One region of the Rhizobium sp. NXC14 genome, then DNA from elsewhere that is predicted to be linked to it. Evidence: riboswitches for the same ligand, from Rfam matches in the RefSeq annotation. Region 1 holds a riboswitch; each other region holds the start of a gene.
What was found. Region 1 has a riboswitch for thiamine pyrophosphate ahead of thiC (phosphomethylpyrimidine synthase ThiC). Riboswitches for the same ligand answer to the same signal wherever they lie in the genome.
Positions count from the first base shown of each region.

Region 1 (9,943 bases):
GATGATGCCGATCAGCGAAGCGGGCAGCAGCAGGGCCTCGGGTTTCGCATGGCCCGGCTGTTCGAGATCGGCCAGCAGTCTGACCAGCTCACCCTCCTGTTCGGCCAGCGCCAGCCGGCGCTTCGGCAGGTCGCTCTCAGCCGCGAGATAGCGCGCTCGACCCTGATCCAGCAGGTCCATATGCGCGGCGACCGCCAGCGCCCTGTCGTCGATCGCGATCGCCTCGATCTCATCTGCAAGCTGGCGCAGCGTGCGGTCGGCGGTTTCGACTAGCGCCTGCAGCCGCGTCTCGTCGCGCGAAAGCTGGGGCAGGAGCGCGAACCATTCGGCCGGCGGCCGCGGCAGATCGCTCATGCCGGCTGCATCTGCATCCAGCCGCCGGAGCTCCAGGGCCGCGGGTAGGGCGCCGAGAAGGCGCGTCAGCTCCTGATGCCGGGTTTTGGCCTCGGCCAGTTCCCGCGTGGTTTTGCCATAGGCAGCGTCGGCCTGCTCATAAGTCGATTTCAGGGCCGAATAGGTGGAGGCAAGCGTGTCCATGGCATTGCGCTCGACCTTGAGCGCTTCGAGCGAGCGTTTGAGTTCCGCGAGCCTCGTGCTCGACGACCGCTTCTTGTAGATCGCGTTGGCTTCGTCGGCCGCGGTCACCAGCGAACGGCTGAGCCCTGCCAGACCCGAGCTTGCCGAGAACAGCAACTCGCCGAGTTCGCCCTTGCTTTGTATGATGGCGTTGCCGCCTTCCTTGAGCGACTGATCATCGAGCGAGAACATGGTGCGATAGGCCTCGCGACCGACGCCGCCAAGCGCGCCGGCCAGGAGCGCCTCGTTCACAGCTTGTCCCCGATCGTCGACAAGGCTGCCGGTCCGCAGCTTGAGCCGGGCGAGCTCGTATTCCGAACCACCAAATTCCAGCCGCGCACCGACCTTCATCGTATTATAGGCATGCAGGAAATTGTAGGTGCTGCGCTCACCAATGCCGTAGAGCAGATCAAGATAGGCGGCGAAGGTGGTCGACTTGCCCGCTTCGTTCAGGCCATAGACGATGTGCAAGTCCGGCGAACCTTGACGGGCCGCGCCGAAATCGATGGAGTGATCGGTGAACTTGCCATAGCGGGTGAGATCGAGGCGGCGCAGACGCATCAGCTGTCTCCCCGATCCACCGCCTTCATCCGGGCGGCGATGTCCTCGGCGCCATCGGCGAGAAGGCTGTCGATGAAGCGTTCAAAACCCGCCTCGTTCTGGCCGGCAAATGCCCGGCTTTCGGGCGGCAGGTCGGCAAGCAGGTCCCGGACCATCTCCCTGACATCGTCACGAAAACCGCCGCGGGCCATGACCTCGTCGCGCATCAGCGCGCCGAGTTCGACGACGGGATCGGCGGCGGACGCGTCTGCGGGGATCGAGGGCGCTTCGAAGGCGAGTTCCAGCTTCTCGATCCACGTGCGGCCGATCAGGTCGCTGCGCCGCTCGGCTTCCGTCTGCATGAGATCAACATCGCGCCGCAGCTGCCAGGAGAGCGGCGTGCGGCCGGAAAGCCTGAGACGTGCGACAAGATGCGGCGAAGCCGTGCGGTCGCGCTGCGCCATCAGGGCCGTCTCGACCATCATGGCCGCCTCACGCCAATCATCGACACCTGTGAGGTCGACATTGACGCGCTCGAACTGCGCGATGCTGGTGCGCCGCTCCTCGACCGTCACGGTCCGGTCGTCCGCCACGGTCACCAGCGACACGGTCTTGACGCCCGCTTCATTGATGTCGCGGCCCTGCGGCATGCCGGGCATGATGACCGTCGCCGTGCCGGGATACTGGCTGCGCTGGTGGAGATGCCCGAGCGCCCAGTAATCGAAACCAGAGGCATGCAGGTCGAGCACGTTGCAGGGCGCATAGACATCATGTCCGGCCGATCCGGCCAGGCTCGTATGCATGATGCCGATATTGACGGCATCCGCCACCGGCGGCTTGAACTTCGGCAGCAGCGGGTCCGGGGCTTGCGGTTTCGCAAAGCTCAGGCCGTGGATCGCGACCGACAAGCTGCCCTTCGTGGCCTCCACGATCTCGGCATGGCCGCCGAAGATCTTCACCGTATCAGGCATCACCAGTTCCCGAGCGATCTTCGACATGGCATCGTGATTGCCGCGGATCTTGAAGACGACAATGCCCGCCCGGTGCAGCCGCTCCAGCTGACTCGCCAGGAAGCGCGCCGTCTTCATCGACGTCTGCTCCCCGTCGTAGAGATCGCCGGCGATGACAAGCGCGTCGACCTGCTCCTCAAGGCAAAGATCGACGATCGCGACCAACGCCTGCCGGCTGGCGTCACTGACGAGATCGGCCAGCTCTGCGTTGCGAAGTGCGAGAGAGCGCAAGGGAGAGTCGAGATGGAGATCGGCAGTGTGGAAAAAACGATAGGCCATGAATACAAGAATGGTGTTGCGATAGAGTGATCCAGCAGGCGCCTGACAAATAAACGGACGTTATCGCCCGTCAGCAAAACATGAGACCATGCCACGAATATTCAGAGCATGGACGGCAGCGTCCTGGCGAGTGAAATGGGCCGGCGGAGCCGGCCCATCCACAATCAATACAGCTCTATCGGACTGGCCGCCGACTCAAAAGGTCCGGATGGGAACGCGTGAGCATTGGCTTGACATCAGGGCCGCAGCGGTCTTTGATGCCGAACATTCACCAGGGGTGTCCCGGCAAGGGGCTGAGATTCTGCTGAACAATACGGCTTTGCCTGTTGTGGCGCAGTGACCCGTTGAACCTGATCCAGTTCATACTGGCGTAGGGACGGTGCAGACGCTGCGGCTGTCGGGCGGATTTCGCTTTGTCGCATGAGGCGTCTTTCCATCATTCCAACACTGGAACTGGGTCTCCAAACGTCAAACCTTGGAGCCTCGCCCATGAATATCGTCGCACCCAAGCTTACTCCGGTCGTCACCACCGGCCCGCTTCCGGCCTCGACCAAGATCGCCAAGCCCGGAACGCTCTATCCTGATCTGCGCGTGCCGATGCGCGAAATCAGCCTTCACCCGACCTCCGGTGAACCGCCGGTCACGGTCTATGATTCCTCCGGTCCCTATACCGACCCGGCACATACGGTCTCGATCGACGCCGGGCTGCCGCGTCTGCGCGAGAACTGGATCAGAGCGCGCGGCGATGTCGAAGCCTATGTAGGCCGGGTGGTGAAGCCTGAAGATAATGGTTTTGCCGCAGGCGATCGGCTGACGCCGGAATTCCCTATTCGCAACACGCCGCTGAAGGCAAAAGCAGGCCGCGCCGTCACGCAACTCGCCTATGCGCGCGCCGGCATCGTCACGCCGGAAATGGAATTCATCGCCATCCGCGAAAACCTCGGCCGGCAGGCCGCGAAGGAGGCGCTCGCGCGCGACGGCGAGAGCTTTGGCGCTGATATTCCCGATTTCGTGACGCCCGAATTCGTGCGCCAGGAAATCGCAGCCGGCCGGGCAATCATTCCGGCCAACATCAACCACCCGGAATCCGAACCGATGATCATCGGCCGGAATTTCCTGGTGAAGATCAACGCCAATATCGGCAACTCGGCGGTCACCTCGTCGATGGCGGAAGAGGTGGAAAAGATGGTCTGGGCGATCCGCTGGGGCGCCGACACGGTTATGGACCTTTCCACCGGCCGCAACATTCACAACATCCGCGAATGGATCATTCGCAATTCGCCGGTTCCGATCGGAACGGTGCCTCTCTACCAGGCGCTTGAAAAGGTGAACGGCATTGCAGAGGATCTCACCTGGGAAGTCTATCGTGATACGCTGATCGAACAGGCCGAGCAGGGCGTCGATTATTTCACCATCCATGCGGGCGTGCGGCTTGCCTATATTCCGCTCACCGTCAATCGTGTCACCGGCATCGTCTCACGCGGCGGCTCGATCATGGCCAAGTGGTGTCTGCATCACCACAAGGAGAGCTTCCTCTACGAGCATTTCGAGGAAATCTGCGACATCTGCCGTGCCTATGACGTCTCCTTCTCGCTTGGAGACGGCCTTCGCCCGGGCTCGATCGCCGATGCCAATGACGCTGCGCAATTTGCCGAGCTCGAAACCCTCGGCGAACTGACCAAGATTGCCTGGGCCAGGGATTGCCAGGTGATGATCGAAGGCCCTGGCCACGTGCCGATGCACAAGATCAAGGAGAATATGGACAAGCAGCTCAAGGTCTGCGGCGAGGCTCCCTTCTATACGCTCGGACCGCTGACGACCGACATCGCACCGGGCTATGATCACATCACCTCCGGCATCGGAGCCGCGATGATCGGCTGGTTCGGCACGGCCATGCTCTGCTACGTCACGCCGAAGGAGCATCTGGGCCTGCCCGACCGCACCGACGTCAAGACCGGTGTCATCACCTACAAGATTGCCGCGCATGCCGCCGACCTCGCCAAGGGCCATCCGGCCGCCCGCATCCGTGACGATGCGCTGTCGCGGGCGCGGTTCGAATTCCGCTGGGAAGACCAGTTCAACCTCTCCCTCGACCCGGATACGGCGCGTTCCTTCCATGACGAGACCCTGCCGAAGGAGGCCCACAAGGTGGCGCATTTCTGTTCGATGTGCGGCCCGAAATTCTGTTCCATGCGCATTTCCCACGATATTCGCGCCGAGGCGCAGAAAGAAGGACTGGAAGCCATGGCCGCCAGGTATCGCGATGGCGGCGACCTCTACATGCCGGTCGCCGACGCTGCGAAAACGCTTGCCGGAGAATGACGATGCATGTTCTCGTCAAGGGGGCCGGCGTTGCCGGCCTCACCGTTGCCTGGCAGCTCCATCGGCACGGTTTCCGGGTCAGCGTCGCTGAGCAAGCCGAACAGGTCGGCGCCGGTGCTTCCGGCTTTGCCGGCGGCATGCTGGCTCCATGGTGCGAAAGGGAAAGCGCAGACGAGCCGGTCCTGGCGCTCGGCCGTCTTGCCGCCGATTGGTGGGAGGCAGCGCTGCCCGGCCATGTCAATCGCCGGGGGACGCTTGTGGTGGCGGCCGGGCGAGATGCCGGCGAACTCGACCGCTTTTGCCGCCGGACAAGCGGATGGGAATGGCTGGACGAGCCGGCGATCGCGACGCTTGAACCGGATCTCGCCGGCCGCTTCCGCAGGGCATTGTTCTTCCGGCAGGAAGCGCATCTCGATCCGCGGCAGGCGCTCTCCGGGCTTGCCGCCGGACTTGAGGAAGCTCGCATGCGCCTCACATTCGGCGTCAGGGGCGATGCCGACCTTGCCCGTTACGATCGCGTGATCGACTGCACCGGGGCTGCCCAGATCGGCCGTCTGCCCGGATTGCGCGGCGTTCGCGGAGAGATGCTTTGCGTCGAAACGAACGAGATCTCTCTCTCCCGTCCCGTTCGCCTGCTGCATCCGCGCCACCCGATCTATATCGTGCCGCGCCAGCGAAATCGCTTCATGATCGGGGCGACGATGATCGAAAGCAACGACATCGGCCCGATTACCGCGCGTTCGCTGATGGAGTTGCTGAATGCCGCCTATACCCTCAATCCTGCCTTCGGCGAGGCACGGGTTACGGAAACCGGGGCAGGCGTGCGCCCGGCTTATCCCGACAATCTGCCGCGGGTGACGCAGGAGGGGCGCACCTTCCATGTCAATGGCCTCTACCGTCATGGCTTTTTGCTGGCGCCGGCCATGGCAGGGGAGGTGGCGCGGCTTCTTCTTGGAAAAGACAAGCACTCGGAAAGGAAGGCATCATGACCTTCATCATCAATGGCGAGGAACAGGAGGTCGCGGCCGCGACGCTCGCGGATCTTCTTCTCGCTCTCGACTACGAAGGCGAATGGCTGGCGACCGCAGTGAACGGCGAGCTGGTGCACCGTGAGGACCGCGGCGATTTCAGACTCGGAGAACGCGACCGCATCGAAATTCTCTCCCCCATGCAAGGTGGCTGAGATGCTGAAACTTTATGATGTTGAAGTCCGCTCCCGACTGCTGCTCGGCACCGCCCGTTATCCGTCTCCAGCTATCCTTGCCGAGGCGGTCAAGCGCTCGAAGACCGAGATCGTCACCGTTTCGCTTCGCCGCGAAGCCATCGGCGGCAAAGCGGGCGGCGCCTTCTTCGACCTGATCCGCGAGCTTGGCGTGCATGTGCTGCCGAATACGGCCGGATGTCACAGCGTGCAGGAGGCCGTGCTGACGGCGAAGATGGCGCGCGACGTCTTCCGCACCGACTGGATCAAGCTCGAAGTTATCGGACATCACGATACGCTGCAGCCTGACGTCTTCGGCCTTGTCGAGGCGGCCCGCATCCTGACCGGCGAGGGCTTTCAGGTCTTCCCCTATACGACCGATGACCTTGTCGTCGCCGAAAGGCTGCTGGAAGCCGGCTGCCGCGTGCTGATGCCCTGGTGCGCGCCCATCGGTTCCGCTCAGGGGCCGCTGAACCCGATGGCGCTGCGAGCGTTCCGGGCGCACTTTCCGGATGTGCCGCTGATCATCGATGCCGGCATCGGCCGCCCGTCTCACGCCGCCACCGTAATGGAGTACGGTTATGATGCCGTCCTTCTCAACACCGCCGTTGCCGGCGCCGGAGATCCCGCCAGCATTGCCGAGGCGTTCGCGCTTGCAATCGATGCCGGCCGTCTGGCGCATGGCGCAATACCGCTGGAGCCACGCGACATCGCCGTCCCATCCACTCCCGTCATCGGCAAGGCAGTCTTCTCATGAAGCTAGACCCCTTCTATCTCATCGTCGACAACGCCGAATGGGTCGAGCGTCTCGTGCCGCTCGGCGTCAAACTCGTCCAGCTGCGCATCAAGGATTGCCCGGACTCCGTGCTTGGCGAGCAGATCCGGCGATCGAAGGCTGCCTGCGCGGCAGCGGCTTGCCAATTGGTCGTCAACGACTATTGGAAGCTGGCGATCGATGAAGGATGCGATTTCGTTCATCTCGGCCAGGAAGACCTGATGGCCGCCGACAGGAATGCCATTCGCCGCGCCGGCCTGAGGCTCGGCCTATCCACCCACGACGTATCGGAGCTGGAGACGGCGCTGGCCGCCGAGCCGGATTATGTTGCGCTCGGGCCGGTCTGGCCCACGATCCTCAAACAGATGAAATGGGCGCCGCAAGGCGTTGAACGTCTTTCCGACTGGCGCCAGCGTGTCGGCGCGATACCGCTCGTCGCCATCGGCGGGATCACCGCCGAACGCGCGCCGCTGGTATTGGAAAAAGGCGCCGACAGTGCTGCCGTGGTCACCGATATCACCCGCAACGCGGATCCCGAGGCCCGCACGCGACAGTGGCTGGCCGCGACCGCGCCGTGGCGGCGCGCGAATGAGGTATCACCGGTGACCTCTTGATACTGAAGCCGCAAAGCGCGTGGAGACGGAAGCGGATCGACGGCACAGTCAGGCACGAGGCCGTTGCCGGCCGAGCCTTTCGATCACACCTGAGTCGCCACTAACATACCCTTGATAGCAGCGAAGAGCACTTTGCTACGCTTCGTTTGTAAGCGACATAAATTATTCAAGCAGCGACGGCCGAACTATTTAAAGTTAATCCTAAATTAGCGACTCGCGCGAATTCTTCAGGTTATCTGAGCTGTATAGCCCGCCCTAGAGTACTGGAGAATTGTATGAAACGCCCCACCGTCAAACAGACCCTTATTGCCGTTTTGTCTGTTATCTGTGCCTTCCTGATTGTTCTATCGTATAATTCCCTCAGCACAATCTCGACACTGAATGACAGCGCTCAGCAGATTGGCGGCTTCTGGATGAAGCGGATGATCACTGCCAGAGATATCAAAGGCAACTTCTCTGATCTGAAGCTCGCCTATGCGCGCTACCTGTTGGAGGCGTCGCCGGAGAAGCGGGCCGCCGAGGCGAAGCTGATCGACGAGACGAAAGCCGCAGTCGAGCGGGCAATCCAAGAGTATGTGGCGGGCGTCCGGACGGAGAAAGGTCGCGAGCTGATCAATGACGTCAAGTCAGGGCTCAAGAAATATAGTGAGCTCGCCGGGCAAATGGTCCAACTGCAGGACAACGGCAAGACCGCCGAGGCAAGCAGTCTCTTTCGGCAGAACATGGAGGCACAATCTGATCTGGTGAGCCAGGAGATTGCGGACCTGGTGGCCTTCATTCTCGGACAGACCGAAACATATGTGACCACAAGCAATGCAACCGCGGGCAACGCGTTCACGACCACGGCATTGATTGCCACCCTTTCTATTCTGGTCACCTCTGCCGGAGCGCTCTTTGCCGTCTTCGGCATCGCCAATCCGATCCGCCGAATTGCCTCTGCCATGACGATCCTCTCCGACGGAGATCTGCAAAGCGAAATTCCCTACGCTGGGCGTGGCGACGAGATCGGGGCAATGGCAGGAGCAGTGGAGGTGTTTCGACAGAACGCCATCAATGTTCTTCGACTGGAGCAGGAAGCAACTGCATCGCGAAGCCAGTCGGAGGCGACGCGCGCTGCCGCACAGGAGCGCGCCGAACGGGAAGCACAGCAGTTGCGCTTTGCGACAACTACGCTTGGCGATGGATTGAGACGCCTTGCGGGCGGTGACGTTTCTTTCCAGTTGGCGGAGCCGTTCGCTCCGGAATACGAGGCGCTGCGTGGGGATTTCAATGCTTCGCTTCGACAACTCGGCACAACCATTGGTGCTGTACTGCAGACGGTGCACAGCATTGACAACGGAACATGCGAAATCGCGTCCGGTGCGCAAGATCTCTCCAAGCGGACCGAACAGCAGGCAGCTTCCCTGGAGGAAACTGCGGCAGCCCTCGATGAGATTACCGCCAATGTGACGACCGCCTCGAAGAGAACCGAGGAGGCTCGCACTGTCGCCCAGGTGGCTAATGTCAGTGCAGAACGTTCTGCTGCCGTTGTGTCTCACGCCGAACAGGCGATGCGGCGGATAGAGGAAAGCTCGGAGCGGATATCAAGCATCATCGGCGTCATTGACGACATTGCTTTCCAAACCAACCTCCTGGCGCTGAATGCTGGCGTCGAGGCAGCACGGGCCGGCGAAGCCGGCAAAGGTTTTGCGGTTGTTGCCCAGGAGGTTCGCGAGCTTGCCCAGCGCGCAGCGACGGCGGCGAAGGAAATCAAGGGCCTTATCCAAAAGTCCTCCGCCGAAGTCGGCACCGGCGTAAGACTGGTTCTCGAGACTGGCCAGTCGCTGAACGAAATCAGCGAGCAAGTGTCTCAAATCAATCAGTTGATGGACGCAATTGCTACGTCTGCGCGTGAACAGTCCACCGGACTTGCCGAAATCAATACGGCCGTCAATCAGATGGACCAGTCCACTCAGCAGAATGCCGCGATGGTCGAGCAATCCACCGCAGCGGCCGCTTCCTTGTCGGCAGAGGCGAGCAGACTGCGCGAACTGGTCAATCAGTTCACTCTCGACCGTCAACCCCCTCGGGCCGTTGAGCCTAGACACAACGTCCGCACCATGGCGGCGTGATCACGATCAGGTGCTTGTCCTGATGTAACCGGGTACGAGAACCAACAGCGCCTTGTTCTCTCCGCAGGCAACTCTTTAAGGGGTGGATCAAGAAGGGCGCAAGGGGTTCTCGGCGCGCGATTTCACGACCCTTCTTTCAAAGCATGCTTGACGTGGAGGATGGTGATCGCAACGGTTCCCACAACCATCGGAACAGCAACAAGCATGATCGCTGGATCGACATGGAACCCAGGTCGCATTGTCAAACGAGTTGCAGTCTCCTACGTCACTTTCGCTCATTGGCAAGAAACTGCCGAAACCGCTCGGATCGCGGACGGCTGAAGAGTTCAGCAGGCGTGCCCGTTTCTTCCACAACACCTTTGTGAAGAAACACCACTTTGCTGGACACGTCGCGCGCGAAAGCCATTTCGTGCGTCACGACAAGCATCGTCCTACCTTCCTCGGCAAGGGAGCGCATAACCTTGAGCACTTCGCCGACGAGTTCGGGATCGAGTGCGGAAGTCGGCTCGTCAAAT
Region 1 covers NZ_CP021033.1:245,347-255,289, reverse strand. Annotated here, with positions in the region: gene NXC14_RS29225 (AAA family ATPase) at 1-1,137, opposite strand, end outside; gene NXC14_RS29220 (DNA repair exonuclease) at 1,137-2,405, opposite strand; TPP riboswitch at 2,669-2,800, shown strand; gene thiC (phosphomethylpyrimidine synthase ThiC) at 2,895-4,727, shown strand; gene thiO (glycine oxidase ThiO) at 4,730-5,716, shown strand; gene thiS (sulfur carrier protein ThiS) at 5,713-5,910, shown strand; gene NXC14_RS29200 (thiazole synthase) at 5,912-6,685, shown strand; gene NXC14_RS29195 (thiamine phosphate synthase) at 6,682-7,317, shown strand; gene NXC14_RS29190 (HAMP domain-containing methyl-accepting chemotaxis protein) at 7,593-9,428, shown strand; gene NXC14_RS29185 (ATP-binding cassette domain-containing protein) at 9,694-9,943, opposite strand, start outside.

Region 2 (9,943 bases), on a different replicon from region 1:
GCGGCGAGTAGACGATCGACAGCGCAATGATGACCGTCGTCAAGGACGGGCCGAGAGCGGCGACGAGGGCGATGGCGAGCAGGATATCCGGAAAGGCCATCATCGCGTCGATCAGCCGGGCGATCGGCGTATCGAGCTTTTGAAAGAAGCCGGCAAGCAGGCCGAGCGTCACGCCGATGGCGGCCGACAAGGCCACAACAGCCGCACCGACGAGCAGCGACAGGCGGCCGGCGAAAATCGTGCGCGAGAAGACGTCGCGGCCGAACTCGTCAGTACCGAAAAAGAAGATCTCGCTCGGCGGCTTCAGCCGGTTGACGATGGAAAGCTTCGACGGCGAATAGGGCGCGACGAGCGGCGCGAAGACTGCGAGCAGCACGAAGACCACCAGGATCAGCAGGCCGAAGGCCACTGTCCTGCGCTTCATGAGGCGGCGGACGAACTTGCTGCCTTCGCTTTCGACAGGTTTGATTGCGACATCCGCCATCAGTAGCGCACCCTCGGATCGACCAGCAGGTAGAGCATGTCGATCGCAAAATTGATCAGCACGTAGAGGGCGGCGATGACGAGCAGCGCCCCCTGGATGACGGGATAGTCGCGGCGCAGCACCGCCGAGACCACGAGATTGCCAACCCCGGGCAAGCCGAAGACGGTTTCGGTGACGACAGCGCCCGAGATCAGCACGGCGGCGGTCAGGCCGAGCACCGTCAGGATCGGGATCAGCGCATTCTTCAGAGCGTGCTTGAGGATGACCTTACGCTCGATTAGCCCCTTGGCGCGCGCCGTGCGGATATAATCGTCGCCGAGCACATCGAGCATCGAGGCACGGGTGAAGCGCAGGATCAGCGCCGAAGAGACGATGCCGAGCGCAAAGGCCGGCAGCGTCAGATGATACATCCGGTCGATGAAAGTCGAGCCCGGGCCGCCATAGCCGGAGACCGGGAAGAGATTGAATCGGACAGCGAAGAACTGCATCAGGATGAGACCGAGCCAGAAGCTTGGAATACTGGCGGCGAACATGGCGAGGGTCGTTGCCGCCTGATCAATGAAGGAACCACGCCGATAGGCGGCATAGATGCCGATCGGCAGGGCGATGATGCTGGCGATGGCAAGCGAAAACAGCGTCAGGAAGAAGGTCGGTTCGGCCCGGTCGACGAGTGCTACAGTGACCGGCATGTTGAGGAAGATCGACTGGCCGAGATCCCCCTTCAGCAACTGGCCGATATAATAGACATATTGCAGCCCGAGCGACTGATCGAGGCCGAGCCGAGCTCTCAGATCGGCAATATCCTGCGGCGTCGCATCGGGGCCGAGCATGACGGCGGCTGGATCACCCGGCGTCACGCGCACGATGACGAAGACGATCGTGACGACCAGGAACATCACGACGATCATGCCGAACAGGCGTTGGAGGATGTAGCGTATCATGAATGCCGGCCTTCAATCCCTTGCAGATGCGGCAGAAAAGATGACCGGTACCGGTCCCGAAGGGCGGCACCGGCGGTGTTGCTTACTTCTTGATCGAGGCGTTCCAGAAATATGGCCACGGAGCCGGATCGACGCCTTCGAGCTTGATCGACTTCGCCGAGACGGCGTTGAAATCGCCGATCTTCATGAAGGGTGCGTCTGTATAAACGGCCTTCTGGACATCGGCCCAGAGCGCCACGCGCTTCTTCGGATCGACTTCGGAGGTGAAGGCATCGACCGCGGCCTTGCGGGCCGGCGTGTCCCACCAGCCGGGCGAACTCGTCGACAGCGAGCCGATGAGCGCCGGCTCCGGCAAGAAGGGGCTGTGGGTAATGTAGATATCCCAAAGCTTCGGATCGGTGCGACGCTGGGTTAGCGTCGCCCAGTCCACGACCTGCATATCGACGGTGAAGCCTGCAAGTTTCAGATATTCGGCGGCGACCTGCGCCATCTTGTAATGGAACTCGTATTGGCGGCTGGTCAGGATGCGGATCGGCTCGCCATTGTAGCCGGCTTTCTTGGCGGCAGCGGACGCCCCTTCCGGATCGGCGACATTATAGGCGCCCTCGGCGCCGGCATCGGTCGACCAGGCAAAGGACTTCGGGTAGATGGCCCCGTCGAGCGCATAAAAATCCCTGCTGCCGAAGGCCGCCGCCAGCATGTCTTCCATGCTGAGCGCCTGCCGGATCGCCTTGCGCACCTCGACGTTGGCAGCAGCACCTTCCTTGGTGTTGAAGACGAAGACAGGATAACCGAAGGGCTTCAGCATTACCGGTTGCGAGGCGGTCGAGGCTTTCAGCTTGTCGTAGGATTCGACAGGAATCGAGTCGACATAATCATACTGGCCGGAAACGGCGGCCTCGACGCGGGTGTTCGGGTCCGGCACCGGCACAAAGCGGATTTCATCAAGATATTGATGACGCGCGCCGCCATAGCCATCGCTCTCGCCGCTGCGTGGCTTGTACCCATCGAAGCGGACAAGCTGGATATACTGGTCGGCTTTCCGTTCCTTCAGCATATAGGGACCGGTGCCGATGAACTCCTTCATCGGCTCGTCCTGCTTTTCGGACGGGATGATGATGGCCGCCGAATTGTTGAAGGCAAGCAGCGAGGTCAACGGCGCATAGGGCTGCTTCAGCGTGATCGTAACCGTCGAAGGATCGGTAGCCGCGATCTTGTCGATAAAGCCGGCCACCTGCTTGCCCCGCGAGGCGATCTTCATCCAGCGGGTAAGCGAAGCGACCACATCCTCGGACGTCATATCGGTATTGTCGTGGAACTTGACGCCAGTCCTGAGCTTGATCGTATAGGTTTTGCCGTCGGCGCTGATCTCGGGCAGGCTTTCGGCGAGAAGCGGCGTGACGTTCCAGCTCTTGTCGAAAGTGTAGAGCGTCTCGAAAATATGCTGGGTGACGATGCCGACGAGATCGGCCGTCGACGACATCGGATCGAGCGTCGGCGGCTCGCCGATCGTCGCGACATTGATGACGCCGCCCTTTTCCTGGGCAAGCAGGGTCGAAGGCAGGGCGACGAACGCGGTTCCGAGAAGGAATGCGACGAATGTTTTCATATGAGAGCTCCCGATTTAGTTCCACAATTATGTAATTCATCTTTTTGTAACAGAATAGAAGCTGGAGCTATCGTGTCAAGCATGAGTGGTCGATTATGCAGCCGCGGATAGCGCGTTGCCGGAAAAGCACCATCTTCAGCTGCGCTAGTTCTCCGCACGGGGCCTGCGTGGTACGCCAAGTGAGACGACTGCCCTGCGGCAAGATTAAAGGAAGGGAGAAGCGAATGAGCATCGACTTCAATGACGGGAAATGGCTGAACGAGCCGGGCAGCTGGCACGCCGACGAAACCGGCCTGACGATGACGACAGGCGAAAAGACCGATTTCTGGCGCGAGACCTATTACGGCTTCACCCGCGACACCGGCCACTTCCTCGCCTTTCCCACCGGCGACAGCTTCACCGCACAGATCCGCGCCCAGGGCGAATTCCGCACCCTCTACGATCAGGCAGGCCTGATGGTACGCATCGACGAGAGCCGCTGGGTGAAAACGGGCGTCGAATTCACCGACGGAGAAGCCTTCCTCAGCACCGTCGTCACCGACGGAAAGTCAGACTGGTCGGTGTCGCAGCCCTTCAAGGAATTGGAGGATTTCCGCATCCGTGTGACGGTCGCAAACGGCGCCGTGCGCATCCAGGGCTCCCGCGACGGTAGCCGCTGGCCGTTGCTGCGGTTAGCACCCTTCCCGGCTGCCGATCGCTATGAGGTCGGGCCGACAGCCTGTACGCCGGAGCGAAGTGGTTTGAGGGTTCGATTTTCGGAGTTTTCAATCAGCCCGGCGATTACGACGGGGCTGCATGATTTGAGTTAGGCAAAATTGGATGCCGTCAGGATTGCGCTGGGAAGGCCTCCAGCAATGTCCACGCCCAAGGGCAGCCGCTCCGAAATACCGGAATACTCACTTTCGGAGTGACAGCCGCGCCATTCTCTGCGAAAAAGAGCGTGATGAGAGACAGGGGCGTTCGTCGACAGACGGGCTGAGAAGAACCCTTCGAACCTGAACCGGATAATGCCGGCGGAGGGAGTCGCTCGGGGCATCGCCGTAAGAGCAGCGCCCCGCGCCCGCCCCCGCCTGAAAGGGGCACCATGCAGAGCAAGATCACGTCGGGAGCCATGCTGAAGGCGATGCGCGAAAAGCCGCCGCTCGTTCAGTGCATCACCAATTATGTCGCGATGAATATCGCGGCCAACGTCCTGCTGGCCGCGGGCGCTTCGCCCGCCATGGTGCATGCCGCCGAAGAAGCCGGCGAATTCGCCGGCATCGCCAATGCTTTGACCATCAACATCGGCACGCTCTCGACGCAATGGCTCGAAGGCATGCAGGGGGCTGCCAAGGCCGCCAATGCGGCGGGCAAACCCTGGGTGCTCGATCCGGTGGCCCATTACGCCACGGGCTTCCGCCGTGCCGCGTTGGCCGACCTTCTGGAGCTTCGCCCGACGATTATCCGCGGCAACGCCTCCGAGATCATCGCGCTTGCCGGCGGCGAGAGCCGTGCTCAGGGCGTCGACAGCCGCGATCCAGTCGAACAGGCGGAGGGTTCGGCACGGCGGCTGGCGGAGAGGCAGCGGGCCATCGTCGCCGTCACCGGTGCTGTCGATTTCGTCACCGATGGCGCAAGGGCAGTCCGTATTGCGGGCGGATCGGCCCTGATGCCGCAGGTCACCGCGCTCGGCTGCTCGCTCACCTGCCTCGTCGGCGCCTTTGCCGCGACCGCGCCCGAAGATCTCTTCGGCGCGACTGTCGCCGCGCTTGCGACCTTCGCCGTCGCCGGCGAAGATGCAGCGCTCGGCGCCGCCGGCCCGGGCTCCTTTTCCTGGCGCTTCCTCGATGCGCTGGCTGCGATCGACGCCGAAACGCTCGATGCCAGGGCAAGGGTATCGGTCGCATGAAGCGCTTCGACCTTTCGCTCTACCTCGTTCTCGATCCTGATCTCTGCGTCGGGATCGGGATGGTCGAGACCGCGCGCCTTGCCGTTGCCGGCGGCGCGACGATGGTGCAACTGCGCGACAAACAGGCCGGCACGGCCAGGATGATCGAGACCGGCCGCGCCTTGAGAGAGGCGCTCGTTGGAACCGACGCCCTGCTCATCGTCAACGACGATGTCGAGGCGGCCATCGCCATCGGCGCCGATGGCCTGCATATCGGCCAGGAGGATATGGATGCGCGCACGGCGCGCGGGATGATCGGACCCGGGATGATCCTCGGCCTCTCGGTCGAGACCGAGACACTTGCCGCTGCCGTCGATCCCGGTCTCGTCGATTATGCCGGCGTCGGACCGGTGTTTGCGACGCCGACCAAGGCCGATCACAAGCAGCCGATCGGCTTTGATGGGCTTGCTAGGCTGGTGACGGCCTCGCCGGTGCCGTCCGTCGCCATCGGCGGCCTCAAGGCGGAGCATGTGGCCGAAGTGTTTGCAGCCGGCGCCGAAGGGTTAGCCGTTGTCTCCGCCATTGCGGGCACGTCGGACCCCGAAGCGGCCGCCCGCCGCATCGCCGCAGAAATCCGAAAGGTCCGCCCATGATCCGCAACGTTCTCTCCATCGCCGGCTCCGACCCCTCGGGCGGCGCCGGCATCCAGGCCGATCTCAAGGCGTTTTCCGCCCGCGGCGTCTACGGCATGGCGGTGCTGACGGCGCTGACGGCGCAGAATACCCAAGGCGTCAGCGGCGTGCATCTGGTGCCGCCGCAATTCGTCGCCGACCAGATCGATGCCGTCTTCGCCGACGTGCGAGTCGACGCCGTCAAGATCGGCATGATCGCCAATGCCGGCATAGCCGAGGCTGTCGCCGCAGCCCTTGCCGATCGACGGGGAATCCCCATCGTTCTCGACCCGGTGATGATCGCCAAGGGTGGGGTCGCCCTGCTCGCACCCGAAGCGGTCGACGTGCTGACCCGGCGGCTGCTGCCGCTAGCAACCCTCCTGACCCCGAACCTGCCCGAGGCCGCGGCCCTGTTGCACCAGCCGGTCGCGACCAATCGCGATGAGATGGCGGCGCAGGCCGAGCGGCTGCGCGCGCTTGGCCCCGCCGCCGTATTGGTCAAGGGTGGCCATCTCGGCAGCGACGAGAGCCCAGACGTGCTTGCCACGGCCGACGGCCTGCACTGGTTCGAGGCCAGGCGAGTGCCGACGAAAAATACGCACGGCACTGGCTGCACGCTCTCCAGCGCACTGGCCGCCGAGCTTGCCAAGGGCGCATCGGCCGAGCAAGCCGTCGCCATTGCGAAGGATTACCTTGCCGATGCAGTCGCCGCCGCCGGCAGTCTCACTGTCGGCTCCGGACATGGCCCGGTGCAGCATTTTCATGCGCTTTGGAAGCACGGCGAATAACCGATCCCGCCGAAACGCGCAGGCTCAGGATTACGAGAGAAAAACGGCCCGGCCTCCCCCGGGCCGTTTTCATTCGCGCCAGCCGGCGCTGATCCGAAGCTGGGCGCACCGCTCCGTTTGAAAAATCCCCGTTGACAAGGCCAGTTAGATAGCCAAGTCTATGACATTAAACGGATATATATTCCGCTATAAAGGAATACCTGGAGGAGAGACAGGTGCCAGACCTGCTTGTGAGCTTATATTCCAACAGGCTCGCCGACCTGAAAGAGCGGGCCGACAATGTCCGCGCCTCCATTCGTCCGGCTCTTCCTCCAGAATTGCACCTAGTCGTCAACTGGGTTCGCGAACGATTCAGCGAGAAATGGGCAAGCGAGGTTTCGGTTGCTTTTTCCCGCCAACCCGTCGCCTGCCAGATTGCCATCGACGGCGGCAAGCTGCTCGGCTTTGCCTGCTATGACACGACGGCCCGCGGCTTCTTCGGCCCAACCGGCGTCGATCCCGAGGCGCGTGGCAAGGGCATCGGTCTCGCGCTGTTTTCCGCCTGCCTTCAGACGATGAAGACGCTCGGCCATGCCTATGCCTTCATCGGCGATGCCGGGCCTGTCGATTTCTACGCCAGCACCGCGGGTGCGATCGCCATCCCTGCCCCCGACAAGGGCATTTACGAAGGCATGCTGCGAAGCGCGCCGAAATGACCAGCTGATACCGGAGTTCCAGAAGTGTCCTCGACCCCGCTCGCCCTTTTTGTCGGTCTCCCGAACCCTGCGATTTCGGACGACGAATTCGCCCTGTTTCGCGAGACCAATCCGCTCGGCCTGTTCGTCGGCCGGCGCAATCAGCGCGAGCCGGAGCAGACAAAGCGGCTGATCGAACGCTTCCGCGAAGCCGTCGGCCGAGAGGATGCGCCCGTCTTCACCGACCAGGAAGGCGGCCGCGTCCAGCATCTCGACGCCGGTCCCTGGCCGCTCTTCCGCAGCTTCGGCCAGTTCGCCGAACTGGCCCGCCGCGATTTCGATCTCGGCCAAAAAGCACTGCGCCTTTCCTCCCAGGCCATGGGCGCGATGATGACGGAACTCGGCCTTTCCAGCGGCTGCTCGCCCGTTCTCGACCTCGTCTTTGAGACGACGAGTGCGGTCATCGGCGCCCGCTCCTTCGGCCCCGATCCCGACTTCATCGCTGCCCTCGGCCGCGAGGTGGTCGACGGGCTGCTAGAGACCGGCAACATGCCGGTCATGAAGCATATTCCCGGCCACGGCCGCGCCACGCTCGACTCCCACAAGGAGCGTCCGGTCGTGGATGCCAGCCGTGAGACGCTCACCGCCACCGATTTCAAGCCTTTCGTCGCACTGAAGGATACGCCCTGGGCCATGGTCGCCCATGTCGTCTACTCGACCTACGATGCCGAATTGCCGGCATCCGTCTCGCCTGTCATGCACGACGTGATCCGCAAAGAGATGGGTTACGAGGGCGTGCTGATCTCCGACTGCATCTTCATGCAGTCGCTCACGGCCACCTTGCCGGAACGCGTTGCCCAAGTCCTCGATGCGGGCTTCGATATCGCCCTCCACAGCCACGGAGACGTCAGGGAAAGCGAAGCCGCCGCCAAGGCCGCCCGCCCGCTGACGGACGCCGCGCTGAAGCGTATCGCCGCCGGCAAAGCCCGCCTCGGCAATCTCAAGATCGACGTCCGCGCCGCCCATGCCGAGGTGGAAGATATGTTTGCCAGCGTGCCGGCCGCCTGACCGGCAGATCATTTTTCACGCATAAGAAAAGGGGAATGGAACATGAAAAAATATCTATTTGCAGCCGCCGCACTGACGCTGCTTTCGGGATCCGCCATGGCGCAGGCGATCCTGACGGCGAATATCGAACCGGCCACGACCTGGGTTCGCAACTTCAACCCGTTCAACCAGACCTCGGCGCGCCAATCGACGCTCGATTTCATCTATGAGCCGCTGGTTATTTTCAATCGCTTCGACAGCAACAAGCCGGTCTATCGCCTGGCCGAAAGCTTCAAGCTCTCCGACGACCTGAAGAGCATCGACTTCAAGCTGCGCCCGAACCTGAAATGGTCTGATGGCAAACCGCTGACGGCAGCCGACGTCAAGTTCACCTATGATTATCTGAAAAAGTTCCCGGCGCTCGACTTCGTCAGCATCTGGACCTTCGTCACCGACGTGCAGGCCGTCGACGGCCAGACGGTGCGCTTCGCGCTCGCCAATCCGAGCTCGCTTGCTGCCGAGCAGATCTCGCAGCTGCCGATCGTTCCCGAACATGTCTGGAAGGATGTCGCCGATCCTGTCACCTTCGCCAACGAGAACCCGGTCGGCAGCGGGCCGTTGACCGAGGTGCCGCGCTTCACCGGCCAGACCTACGACCAGTGCCGCAACCCGAATTACTGGGACAACGCGCATCTGAAGGTCGACTGCATTCGCTTCCCGCAGCTTGCCGACAACAACCAGATCCTGACGGCGACCGCCGACGGCACGCTCGACTGGGGTGTCTCCTTCATTCCCGATATCGACAACGTCTATGTCGCGAAGGACCCGGCGCATTTCCATTACTGGTATTCGCCGAGCAGCATGGTCGCCTTCCTGTTCAATCTGGAAACGGCGAACGAGAACAATAGAAAGGCCTTCAACGATGTGAAATTCCGCCGTGCTATCGGCATGGCGCTCGATCGCAAGACGATGATCGACGTCGCCGGCTACGGCTATCCGACGCTGAACGAAGACCCCGGCCTGATGGGCGAGCTCTACAAGAGCTGGGCGGATCCGTCCGTCAAGGCCGACTTCGGCAAGTTCGCGACCTATGACGCCGACGCCGCCAAGGCCCTGCTCGACGAGGCGGGCTACAAGGACAAGGACGGCGACGGCTTCCGTGACAATCCCGACGGCAGCAAGATCTCCTTCTCGATCATCGTCCCGAACTCCTGGACGGACTGGGTCGACACGGTCAACATCGCCGTCGAAGGCATGCAGGCGGTCGGCATCGACGCCAAGATCGAAACACCGGAGGAAGCCGTCTGGACCGGCAACCTCATCGCCGGCAAGTTCGATGCGGCGATCAACAGCCTGCCGGCTTCGGCCTCACCTTATTATCCCTACAAGCGCGCCTTCAGCGCTTCGGACAAGGGCAAGACCCGCTTCACCGCGCAGCGCTGGTTCAACCCGGAGGTCGAGAAACTCGTCACCGAATTCACCCAGACAGCAGACCTTGCCACGCAGAAGGAGGCGATGAACAAGGCACAGCGCATCGTCGCCGAAAACATGCCGATGATTCCAGTCTTCAACAATCCGAACTGGTATCAGTACAACACCAAGCGCTTCACCGGCTGGTCGACCAAGGAAAACCCCTTCGTCAATCCGTCGATCTCGCGCACCAATCCGGCACGTCTGCTGAACCTGCTCGCCCTGGAACCTGTGAAGTAAAGCATCATGGTCTCGGGAGCGGTCTTGAAACGCCGCTCTCGTCACGACGGAGTTCCCATGGCTTTCCTGCTTCGCCGCCTCGTCTTCTATATTGCAGCCTTCATTGCGGCAGCGACGATCAATTTCTTTCTGCCCCGGCTGATGCCGGGCGA
Region 2 covers NZ_CP021032.1:633,620-643,562, reverse strand. Annotated here, with positions in the region: gene NXC14_RS27370 (ABC transporter permease) at 1-484, opposite strand, end outside; gene NXC14_RS27365 (ABC transporter permease) at 484-1,425, opposite strand; gene NXC14_RS27360 (ABC transporter substrate-binding protein) at 1,508-3,034, opposite strand; gene NXC14_RS27355 (DUF1349 domain-containing protein) at 3,259-3,843, shown strand; TPP riboswitch at 3,977-4,073, shown strand; gene thiM (hydroxyethylthiazole kinase) at 4,119-4,922, shown strand; gene thiE (thiamine phosphate synthase) at 4,919-5,554, shown strand; gene thiD (bifunctional hydroxymethylpyrimidine kinase/phosphomethylpyrimidine kinase) at 5,551-6,360, shown strand; gene NXC14_RS27335 (GNAT family N-acetyltransferase) at 6,576-7,055, shown strand; gene NXC14_RS27330 (glycoside hydrolase family 3 N-terminal domain-containing protein) at 7,080-8,102, shown strand; gene NXC14_RS27325 (ABC transporter substrate-binding protein) at 8,145-9,791, shown strand; gene NXC14_RS27320 (ABC transporter permease) at 9,849-9,943, shown strand, end outside.
Region 2: it holds a riboswitch for thiamine pyrophosphate, as region 1 does, so the genes downstream of both, thiM (hydroxyethylthiazole kinase) here and thiC (phosphomethylpyrimidine synthase ThiC) in region 1, are expected to answer to the same signal.

Region 3 (9,943 bases), on a different replicon from region 1:
CGATGGGCCGAGAATGCCGCCCTGTCTGGCAATGCCGATGGCCTCGCTCATCACAGCGATCGCATGCGGATATTCCGAACGGGTGTAGACGAACCCCTTCGTGGCGCCGGTCGCAAGCCCCGCAATCGCCATGCCCTCGATCAAGACGAAGGGATCGCCTTCCATGATCATCCTGTCGGCAAAGGTGCCGCTATCGCCCTCATCGGCGTTGCAGACGATATATTTGCGTTCGCCGCTGGCATCGAGAACGGTCTTCCACTTGATGCCGGTGGGAAAACCGGCGCCGCCGCGTCCGCGCAGGCCGGAATCCGTGACTTCCTTGACGATTTCGGCAGGCGTCATCGAAACGGCGCGGCGAAGGCCGGCAAGGCCGCCATGCGCCTCATAATCGCCGAGCGAAAGCGGGTCGGTGATGCCACAGCGGGCGAAGGTCAGGCGGGTCTGTTCCTTCAGGAACGGGAGGTCTTCAACCTCCCCGAGACAGAGCGGATGGCCGCTCCCGTTCAGCATTCCGGCGTCGAACAGAGCAGGCACATCCTTTGCCTTCACCGGCCCGTAGCCGATGCGCTTGCCGGCGGCCTCGACCTCGACCAGCGGTTCCAGCCAGAACATTCCGCGCGAGCCGTTGCGCACGATCTCTGCATCGAAGCCGCGGGCGGCGATCTCCTGGGCAATCGCCTTTGCCACCTTTTCGGCCCCGAGCGCCAGCGCAGCGGCATCGCGCGGAACATAAATCTTGACTGTCATCGACGTGCCTCCGCAACGAGTTCCGCCGCCATCTGATCGTCCACGCGGCCATAAACCTCGCCGTCGAGCATCGCCGACGGGGCGCAGGCACAAAGGCCGAGACAGTAGACCGGCTCCAGCGTCACGGCGCCGTCGAGCGTCGTCTGATGAAAATCGATCCCGAGCAGCGCCTTGACGCGATCGGCCAACGCGTCGCCGCCCGTCGACTGGCAGGCCTCGGCGCGACAGAGCTTCAGCACATGGCGGCCGGCGGGATGGTCGCGATAATCGTGGTAGAATGTCATCACCCCGTGCACTTCGGCGCGCGAGAGGTTCAGTTCCTCCGCAATCACAGGCAGGGCTTCCTGCGGCACATAACCGAATTCTCGCTGAACCTCGTGCAGAATGGGAAGCAGCGGTCCTTCAAGGAAGCGAAGGTCGGCGACGATGGTCCGCGTACGCGCTGCGATATCGCCTTGGGCGATATGAATGGTCATCAGGCAGCCCTCCCGGCGGCTCGCTCGTTTCGGGATGGCAGGCCTCCCCAGCCGAGCGCCATCGTGCAGACAACATCTCAGGGAAGCCGATGACGATCAATAAAGCTATCTCGTGGATTGATAGGTTTTTTCTATCAGAGTTCCTCATCCCGCACGAGCACTCTCGCTTCGTGCAGCAGGGCCGAAACGAGCGGGGTGAAGGGCTCCCGATAGGGTGCGACGAGGCCAACCAGATGGTGGGCTTCCGGTTCGACAATCGGAATCATCCGGATCTCCACCGGAAAACCAAATGATTTCGCCACGTTGCGCGGCATGATGCTCGCCCAGCGTCCGGTCCTGACATGCGAGAACAGCACGATCATCGAATTGGATTCGAGCGTCGGATGCACAGTGGCGCCGGCTTCCGTCAGATGCCGGTTGATGATGCGGCGGTTCTGCATGTCGGCGGTCAATAGACAAAGCCGAAGATCGCCGACCTCCTTCCAGGTCACATTGTCGCGATCGGACAGCGGGCTGCCTGCAGCAGTGATCAGATGATAGCGCTCGGCATAGAGCGGAACACTGGTGACCCGGCCGAGCGGCTCGTTTTCGAGATAGGTGATGCCGGCGTCGATTTCGAGATTTTCGAGCATGCTCAGCACCTGCAGCGAGTTCCGCGAGACGATCGAGAAGGTCACTCCCGGATGTCGTTCCTGAAAGGGCGTGGTGATGCGCGATAGCATGGCGAGCGCCGTCGGAATGGCGGCAAGGCGAATATGGCCGGAAAGTCCGCGGCGGGCCGCGCGCATCTCCTCGCGCATGGTGCGGGCATCGCCGACGATGCGCCGGGCCCATTCCAGGACGCGCTGGCCCTCCGGCGTCAGCCCCTGAAAGCGCGAGCCGCGCTGCACCAGCATGACACCAAGCTGATCCTCGAGCTGCCGGATCGCGGCTGAAAGCGTCGGCTGGGAAACCCCGCACTCCTCCGCGGCGCGGCCGAAATGCTTTTCGTTGGCAAGGGCGATGAAAAATTCCAGCTTGTCGATCATCCGGTCTCCCGATCCGGCGCGAAATCATCCGGATCAGCTATCTTCGACGCAGCAACCGTGCTCCGCAAGGGCGGGTACTAATTGTTTTCAGCAGCCGGAAAAAGATCGAAGAGCGATTCAAGGAAGGCAAGCACGTTTGTATTACCGATACGGTAATAGACCAGCCTGCCCTGACGGCGCGTATTGACGAGACCTTCGAGCCTCAAACGCGCGAGCTGCTGCGAGACCATTGCCTGCTGAATGCCGAGGATGTTTTCGATTTCACTCACCGTCCGCTCCTCGGTCGCGAGTATGCAAAGAATCAGAAGTCGAGTCTGGTGCGCCAGCGCCTTCAGCAGATCGCTCGCCTCACGAGCGTTTCCAGCGAGTTTGTGCAGTTCCTGACCGGACATTCCCGGCTCGGGCTTGGGCAATGGCATTCGACATCTCGGAAGGGAAGCAAAAAGGCAGATCAGCACAATAGCATATTCGCACACACGAATTTGCCAAAAGTGAAGAAATGTCAAAAAAGGTCTAACTAAATCAGCAGATAAGCTGGCCGCCATTGATCTCGAGGACCTGGCCGGTAATGTATCCGGAGAGCGAGGGCGCCGCCAGAAACAGATAGGCGGGAGCGCAATCCTCCGCTGTGCCCAGCCGCTGCAAGGGAATAGTCTTTCTCGTCTGCTCCAGCTTTTCGCGGGAGGAATAGCGCTCGTGGAAATCCGTCTCGATCGTTCCGGGCGAGACACAATTGACGCGGATGCCATCCGGCGCGAGCTCGCGGGCAAGCGCCTTGGAATAGGTCGAAACGAAGGCTTTCGAGGCAGAATAAATCGAAGAACCGGGACTGCCGCCGGTCAGCGCGGAAATTGAAACGGTGTTGACAATGGCAGCGCCTTCCGCCGCCTTCAATGCCGGCAGCAACGCACGCGTCAGCGCCACCACCGACGTCTGGTTCAAACGCACAATCGCCTCATAATCTGCGTCAGTCAGTGTGGCAGCTGGAAAACGGCCGAGCATAGTGCCGGCGTTGTTGACGAGCACATGCACCTTGTCGAAAAAGGTAAGCGCATTTTCGGCAAATTGCGCAGCGCCGCCAGCGGCAGTGAAATCGGCGTGCAGCAACAGCGCCCGTCTTTCGGATTCAGCCGTCAGCAGAAAATCCGGCAGATCGCGCCCCGGTTTGCGTCCAGTATGGACGATCACCTTCGCGCCGCAGTCCAGGAACTGCCGGGCCACTTCGAGACCGATGCCCCGCCCGGCGCCGGTTACGATGACATTGCGATTCTCGAATAGTCTCGGATGGAACACGAAGCTGTCCTCCTCGCGGACAATGCCGACTGTTGCGCCATTCGCCCTTAACATATGAGCGCGCCGACCGAAAGAAAGGCAGGGATCATCTTTCCGCCAGAGGCTGGCGCTCTTCGCTGAAAGTTCATACTTCGATTTCGGTCTCCAGCAGCCGTGCGCCTGGCCCTTCCTCGCCGAGCTGATCGAAGGGATTGCGCAACGGACAGCTTTCGATCGACAGGCAACCGCAGCCGATGCAGCCGGTCAGACGGTCTCGCAGCAGGCTCAGCCGTCTGATTCTCGTGTCGAGTTCATCCTTCCAGCGCGCCGACAGCGTCTGCCAGTCGGCAATCGTCGGCGTACGCCCCTGCGGCAGGGAGGCAAATGCCGTCTGGATTTCCGAAAGCGGAATGCCGACACGTTGCGCCACCTTGATGATGCCGAGCCGGCGAAGGACATCGCGTCCGTAGCGCCGCTGGTTGCCGCGCGTGCGGATACTCGAGATCAGCCCCTTGGCCTCATAGAAATGTAGCGCCGAGACGGCAAGACCACTGCGTTGCGCCACTTCGCCGACCGTCAGAAGCCTGCCGAGCGGCGTGGCAGAAATCCTATTCATCGCCTATTGACCTCAATATTAGTTGAGGTTTTATAACCGCTGCTTCCCCGGCCGTAAAGCACGAGGCGCAGGAAGGAGCGTCAGTGAGATCATCCGGTCGATACAAGCTGAAATGATGGCGTCGGCGCTTGCCCGGCCCGCGCCGATCGCCCCTGCCGATATTGCCGCCTGAAAGACAAGCGCTCGGGGTCCGTTCCCGGCAGGTACGGAACCTCGGAAAACACCCGGACAGGACCTCCGTCCGGGTGTTTTTTATCTGCGCCCCATCCGACCGGGCGGACGGGTTTGCAATTTTGCGGTTGCGGCAAGAAAACCCCGATGATAGTTTTCGCCGAAATAACAGGGGAGCTCCGTGTCGCCGGGGCTGAGATGTGAGGCGCAAGCCTCCGGACCCTTCTAAGCTGATCTGGGTAATGCCAGCGGAGCGAGGTCCAAATGTATTCCGGCGCGCAAGTGTCACTCTACCGGACGTCCGGCAATTCCGTCGGCATCCCTATCGATGCCCTCAAGGCAACCGCCCCAAATCGCGGCAGGCTGCGCATCGACACCGATGCCCTCGACAGGTTTGCGCGAACGGCCCGGCGAAAGCCTGAAACCGAACGCCGATGACATCGCCACGACCATCGGATTCGCGCCTTGCGACGCTCTATCTCGCCGTGTACCGGGCAATGCCCGCCTTGCTCGCAGGCTTTGCTTTTCTGGCGGCATGGGAACTCTATGTCGATCTTTCCGGTATCAAACCGTCCATTCTGCCGGCGCCTTCGCGTATCCTTGTCCAGGGCTGGCTGAACCGAGAGGCGCTGATAGCAAACACCTGGCCGACGCTCGGAGCGACACTCGGTGGTTTCGCCCTGTCGCTCGCCTTCGCCTTCGTCTCCTCGATCCTGATGGATTTCATGCCCTTCATGCGCCGGGCAATGCTGCCGATCTTCATCGCCAGCCAGACTTTGCCGCTGGTGGCGATCGCGCCTCTCGTCGTCCTCTGGTTCGGTTTCGGCCTTTTGCCGAAGATATTGCTGGTGGCGCTCGTCACCTTCTTTCCGCTGCTTGTTGCCCTGCTTCAGGGCTATGAGGCGACCGATCGCGACATTGCCGAGCTCTTGAATTCGATGAAAGCGAGCCGCTGGCGCATTTTTCGCCTGGCGCGGTTTCCCTCGTCCCTGCCCTATTTCTTCGCCGGCCTCCGAATCTCGATCACCTATGCCGTCGTCGGTGCGATCTTTGCCGAATATGCCGGCGCTGCAAGCGGCCTCGGCATCTATATCCTCAACGCCAAGAACAATTTCCGTCCCGATCTCGTGCTCGCCGCCGTGATCGTCAGCGCTCTGTTGACGCTCTGCCTCTTCGCGCTGACGCTGGTTATCCAGCGTTTCGTCATGCCCTGGCAGCCATCCCAGGAGCGGCGCCGATGACCGGTCAGATGCTTGAGCTGCGCAACATCTCGAAGTCCTTCGACGGCATGAAGGTTCTAGACGACATTTCGCTCGCCGTCGCAGACGGCGAGTTCGTCTCGATCGTCGGCCCATCCGGCTCCGGAAAATCGACCGTGCTGAGACTGCTGACACAGGCGCTGCGACCCGATTCCGGCGCCATGCTTTTCAACGGTGCAGCGCTGGAACAGACGCCGCATTCCTTTGCCTTCATGCCGCAACGCGATGCGCTGATGCCCTGGCGCCGGATCATCGATAATGCCGCGCTCGGCCTGGAAGTGAAGGGCATGGCTCGCCGGGCTGCCCGCGCCGCTGTCGCGCCCCTCTTCGAGCGGTTCGGCCTTGCCGGCTTCGAACATCACTACCCCGCCTCTCTTTCCGGCGGCATGCGCCAACGTGCTGCGCTGCTGCGCACCGTCATCCAGGAGCAGGACATGCTGCTGCTCGACGAGCCCTTCGGCGCGCTCGATGCGCTAACCCGCACGCAGATCCAGGAGTGGCTGCAAGGCATGTGGACCGAACATCGCTGGACGGCGCTGCTGATCACCCACGATGTTCGCGAGGCCGTTTTCCTCTCCGACCGGATCTACGTGCTGTCTGCCCGTCCGGCGCGTGTCATCCGCGAATTCCGCGTTCCCCTGCCCCGCCCGAGAAGCATTGCCGATCTCGGTTCGCCGGCGGCCCAGGCGATCGAGACCGAAATCCTGCAAACCCTGCTTCATCCGCTAGAACAGGATGGTTTTAGGCCGGTCGGCCCAAAATCTGAATCCTGTTCCAATTTAAAGAGTTGGAGTCTGATGTCGTTCGAAAACCGGACTTTTCGGCGTCATGCTCTAAAGACCTGAGGAGGTCACCATGCCGCTTCTCACCCGCCGCCAGACGATGCTCGCCGCCATCGCGACAAGCCTCGCCGGCCGCGTCGCCTTCGCTCAATCGGCGCCCGCAAAGGTTCGTATCGCGCTCGACTGGACGCCCAACACCAACCACATCGGCATCTACGTCGCCAAGGCGAAGGGCTTCTACACGGCCGCCGGCCTCGATGTCGAAATTCTACCCTTTACCGACACGAGTGCCGGCACGCTGGTATCAAACGGGGTCGCCGGTTTCGGCATCAGTAGCGAGATCGAGGCCCTGACGCAGCGTGCTGGCGGCGGTGACGTGAAGATGGTCTACGGCGTCGTCCAGACGGAAACCGCACGCCTGATCTTCAAGGGCGGGCGGGACGACATCAAGAGCCCTAGAGATCTCGATGGAAAGACCTATGGAGGCTTCGGCGGCACTTGGGAAAGCGCGCTGGTCTCGGCGATGATCCGCAATGACGGCGGCAAGGGCGACGTCAAGACCGTCACCCTCGGCACCTCCGCCTATGAGGCGCTGGACAATGGCTCGATTGACTTCACGCTGGAGATCTACACCTGGGAGGGCATCGCCGCTGAGTTGGAGAATCGGAAGATCAGCCGCTTCCACTATTCCGATTACGGCATTCCCGACGAGCAGACGACAGTCATCGTTTCCAGTGACGCCTATCTCTCTGCCAGTCGAGAACACGCGCGCGCCTTCATCCAGGCCACGCGTCAAGGCTACGTCTACTCCATCGATCATCCCGACGAAGCCTGCGACCTGCTGATATCAGGAAGTAACGGTGCGCTGATGAACACGGAACTGGTAAGAGCATCTCAGAAGGCGTTGATCGAAGGCCATTTCCTGAGATCCGAAGCCGGCGTGATCGGCACGCTTGATCCGGCAAAGGCCGATGCCATCGGCGCTTTCCTGGTCGAGAACGGCATTCTCGTCGATGCGAATGGCGTCGTGCTCAAGGAGAAGCCGGACTTTTCCACCTATTACACCAACGAACTCCTCGGCTGAGCCCGCCCGGGGCCTTGCCGAGGCGGTCTTCCCAGGCAATTCTTTGCGCCCGGGCGGTTTGAGCCGAATCGGGCAGGGCGGGGAACGACATGCGAGCACAGGACAGACTGGCCGGAGCCGACTTTCTGCGCGCAATGGCCTGCTTGTTGGTGCTCGCGCACCATCTCGCGCTCCGGCTGGATATGCGCAGAATTCCGGATGAATTTGCGGCAACGGCAAACGTCCTCCGCTTCGGCAATTTCGGCGTCGCCATCTTCTTTGTGCTCAGCGGCTTTCTGCTTGCCCGCCCCTTCTGGCACGCTCTCGACGCCGGCGGCGCCATGCCCAGCCTTGGGCACTACGCCATCCGCAGGTTGGCGCGCATCGCTCCGGGCTTCTGGGTCGCCACCAGCGTCAGCTTCGTCCTTAGCCTGACGCTGCTTGCCCTGCCGCTGACGCCGGAACTCGTCGTCCGCTATATTTCGGGACTGTTGTTCATGAGCCAGTGGCATTGGCGCACGTTTTTTCCCGTCGAAGCCGATGGGCCGCTCTGGTCCATTCCCTTCGAGGTCACCAGCTATGTGCTCCTCCCGGTCGGCTTTTTCGTGCTGTTTCGCTTGCCGCTGCTGCGGCAACGTCCGTTCTTCGCCCGCGCCGCCTGGCTCTGCGTCATTGCCGTGGTCCTTCTTGCCCATCTGATGATCCTGAGGCTCTTTGCGCTCGATGATATCGGGCGCGGCTGGGCATATGGCCTTCAGGGTGGAGCGAAGGAATGGATGCCCAACTATAATCCGATCGGCTTCTTTGCTGTCTTCGCGCTCGGCGCGCTTGCCGCCGGCATCGAAGTGATGTTGCCCGCAAGACGATCTCCCTGGTTCGACGCCGCGGCACTCCTCGCCGTCGCGGTTGCCGCTTACCGCCTCCTCATATCCCCAGGCGGCTCGGCCGAAGGTTACGGTTGGCTTCACATCCCCTATGGATTTCCGGTCTTCCCACTGGCCGTTGCAACAGCGCTCGTTTCACTCAGCCATTCGCAGCGTCTGGGCAGGCTGCTTGATAACGCTCCCTTCCGCTACATCGCCAAGATCTCCTTCGGCATTTACATCTGGCAGGAGATCATCCTGACATTGATCCAGAGACTGGACCCCGGCTCGTTCGGCGCCTCCTCGGAGAATGTGGTCACCGGTTGGATGCAATCCTGCACACTGACAGCGGCGCTCGTTTTTCTGGTGGCAAGCCTCAGTTATTATCTGTTGGAACGACCAGTAATCGATTTTGGCAATCGCCTGACATCGCGCCGCCTCATCGGGCTACTCCTTTAGAAGTATAACTTCGAACGCCGCTCAACTAGAGGCATTAAGGTTAACGCGAAATACTCCCATTTTTGGCGTCTTTATGCTTACCGATTTCTTATTTATAACGATGACAAACCATACGTAAGCATGTATCTGTCTCCCCGCTGTTCAGTATCGCATCTAAACTTCTGGGCATTGAGTAATGTATGCTTTTACTTCGAAGATAAGTTCACGCTTCGATTCGTCTCAGCGTCAGAACAAAATCCGGACCCTGGTTGTAGCGAACTCCAACATTCGCCAGCCGGACAGCTTTTCCGGTGTCGAAGGGAGGGCGGCTCTGCGATTGGCCGTAAAGCGGCTGATTGATATCGTCATCTCGGCCAGCGCTCTGCTCGTACTGGCGCCGCTTTTCCTGGCAATCGCTCTTTTCATCAAACTCGACGATGGAGGCCCCGTATTCTTCCGCCAGATCCGTTGGGGCCTGAACGGGCGGAAGATCACCGTCTTCAAGTTCCGCTCGATGCACATCGAAGCTTGCGATCCCAGCGGCATTCAGCAGACCGTCAAGGGCGACAGCCGGGTGACAGGCTTCGGCGCTATGCTCCGCAGGACCAACATTGACGAGCTGCCGCAGCTTCTGAACGTCCTCAGGGGCGACATGTCCCTGGTCGGTCCGCGCTGCCATGCCATCAACATGCGCGCAGCCGGCCGGCTCTACGAAGAATTGGTCCCGAACTACCACCACCGCCACGTCATGCGCCCCGGCATCACCGGCCTCGCGCAGACACGCGGTTGGCGCGGGCCGACCGCACGGCCGCTGCAAGCCCGGGCCCGGATCGCCTGCGATATCTATTATGTCAGGCATTTCAGTCTGCTGCTCGACCTGAAAATCCTGTTCAAGACGCTGGTCATCGAGCTGCGCGGCGGCACCGGCTTCTAGAGCAATTCCAGGAAAAGTATGGGACGGTTTTCCGTTCGGAATTGCGTAAAATAAAATCTTAGGGCGATTCTGCGCTTCGGTGAAAACCTGAACCGCTCTCGAACCCTCCTGGTTGGTCCATAGCGTCGCACGCGCAAAAGTGCGACACTGCAAAAACGACATCAGCCAAACGAAGCGCTAAAGCGCGAGAAGCAAGTCAGCAACGCGGGTATCAAGGGCCATAGCGCCTTTGCGCGCCCTGAAGACGCGCGGCGCTGCAAATGTGGCCTCTCGGTCATGAGCCCGACAAAAGCG
Region 3 covers NZ_CP021030.1:4,182,053-4,191,995, forward strand. Annotated here, with positions in the region: gene NXC14_RS20405 (NADH-quinone oxidoreductase subunit NuoF) at 1-747, opposite strand, end outside; gene NXC14_RS20410 (formate dehydrogenase subunit gamma) at 744-1,223, opposite strand; gene NXC14_RS20415 (LysR family transcriptional regulator) at 1,358-2,251, opposite strand; gene NXC14_RS20420 (metalloregulator ArsR/SmtB family transcription factor) at 2,329-2,670, opposite strand; gene NXC14_RS20425 (SDR family oxidoreductase) at 2,774-3,544, opposite strand; gene soxR (redox-sensitive transcriptional activator SoxR) at 3,669-4,139, opposite strand; TPP riboswitch at 4,471-4,584, shown strand; gene NXC14_RS20435 (ABC transporter permease) at 4,745-5,551, shown strand; gene NXC14_RS20440 (ABC transporter ATP-binding protein) at 5,548-6,414, shown strand; gene NXC14_RS20445 (ABC transporter substrate-binding protein) at 6,425-7,435, shown strand; partial or broken gene NXC14_RS20450 (acyltransferase) at 7,525-8,744, shown strand; gene NXC14_RS20455 (sugar transferase) at 8,912-9,649, shown strand.
Region 3: it holds a riboswitch for thiamine pyrophosphate, as region 1 does, so the genes downstream of both, NXC14_RS20435 (ABC transporter permease) here and thiC (phosphomethylpyrimidine synthase ThiC) in region 1, are expected to answer to the same signal.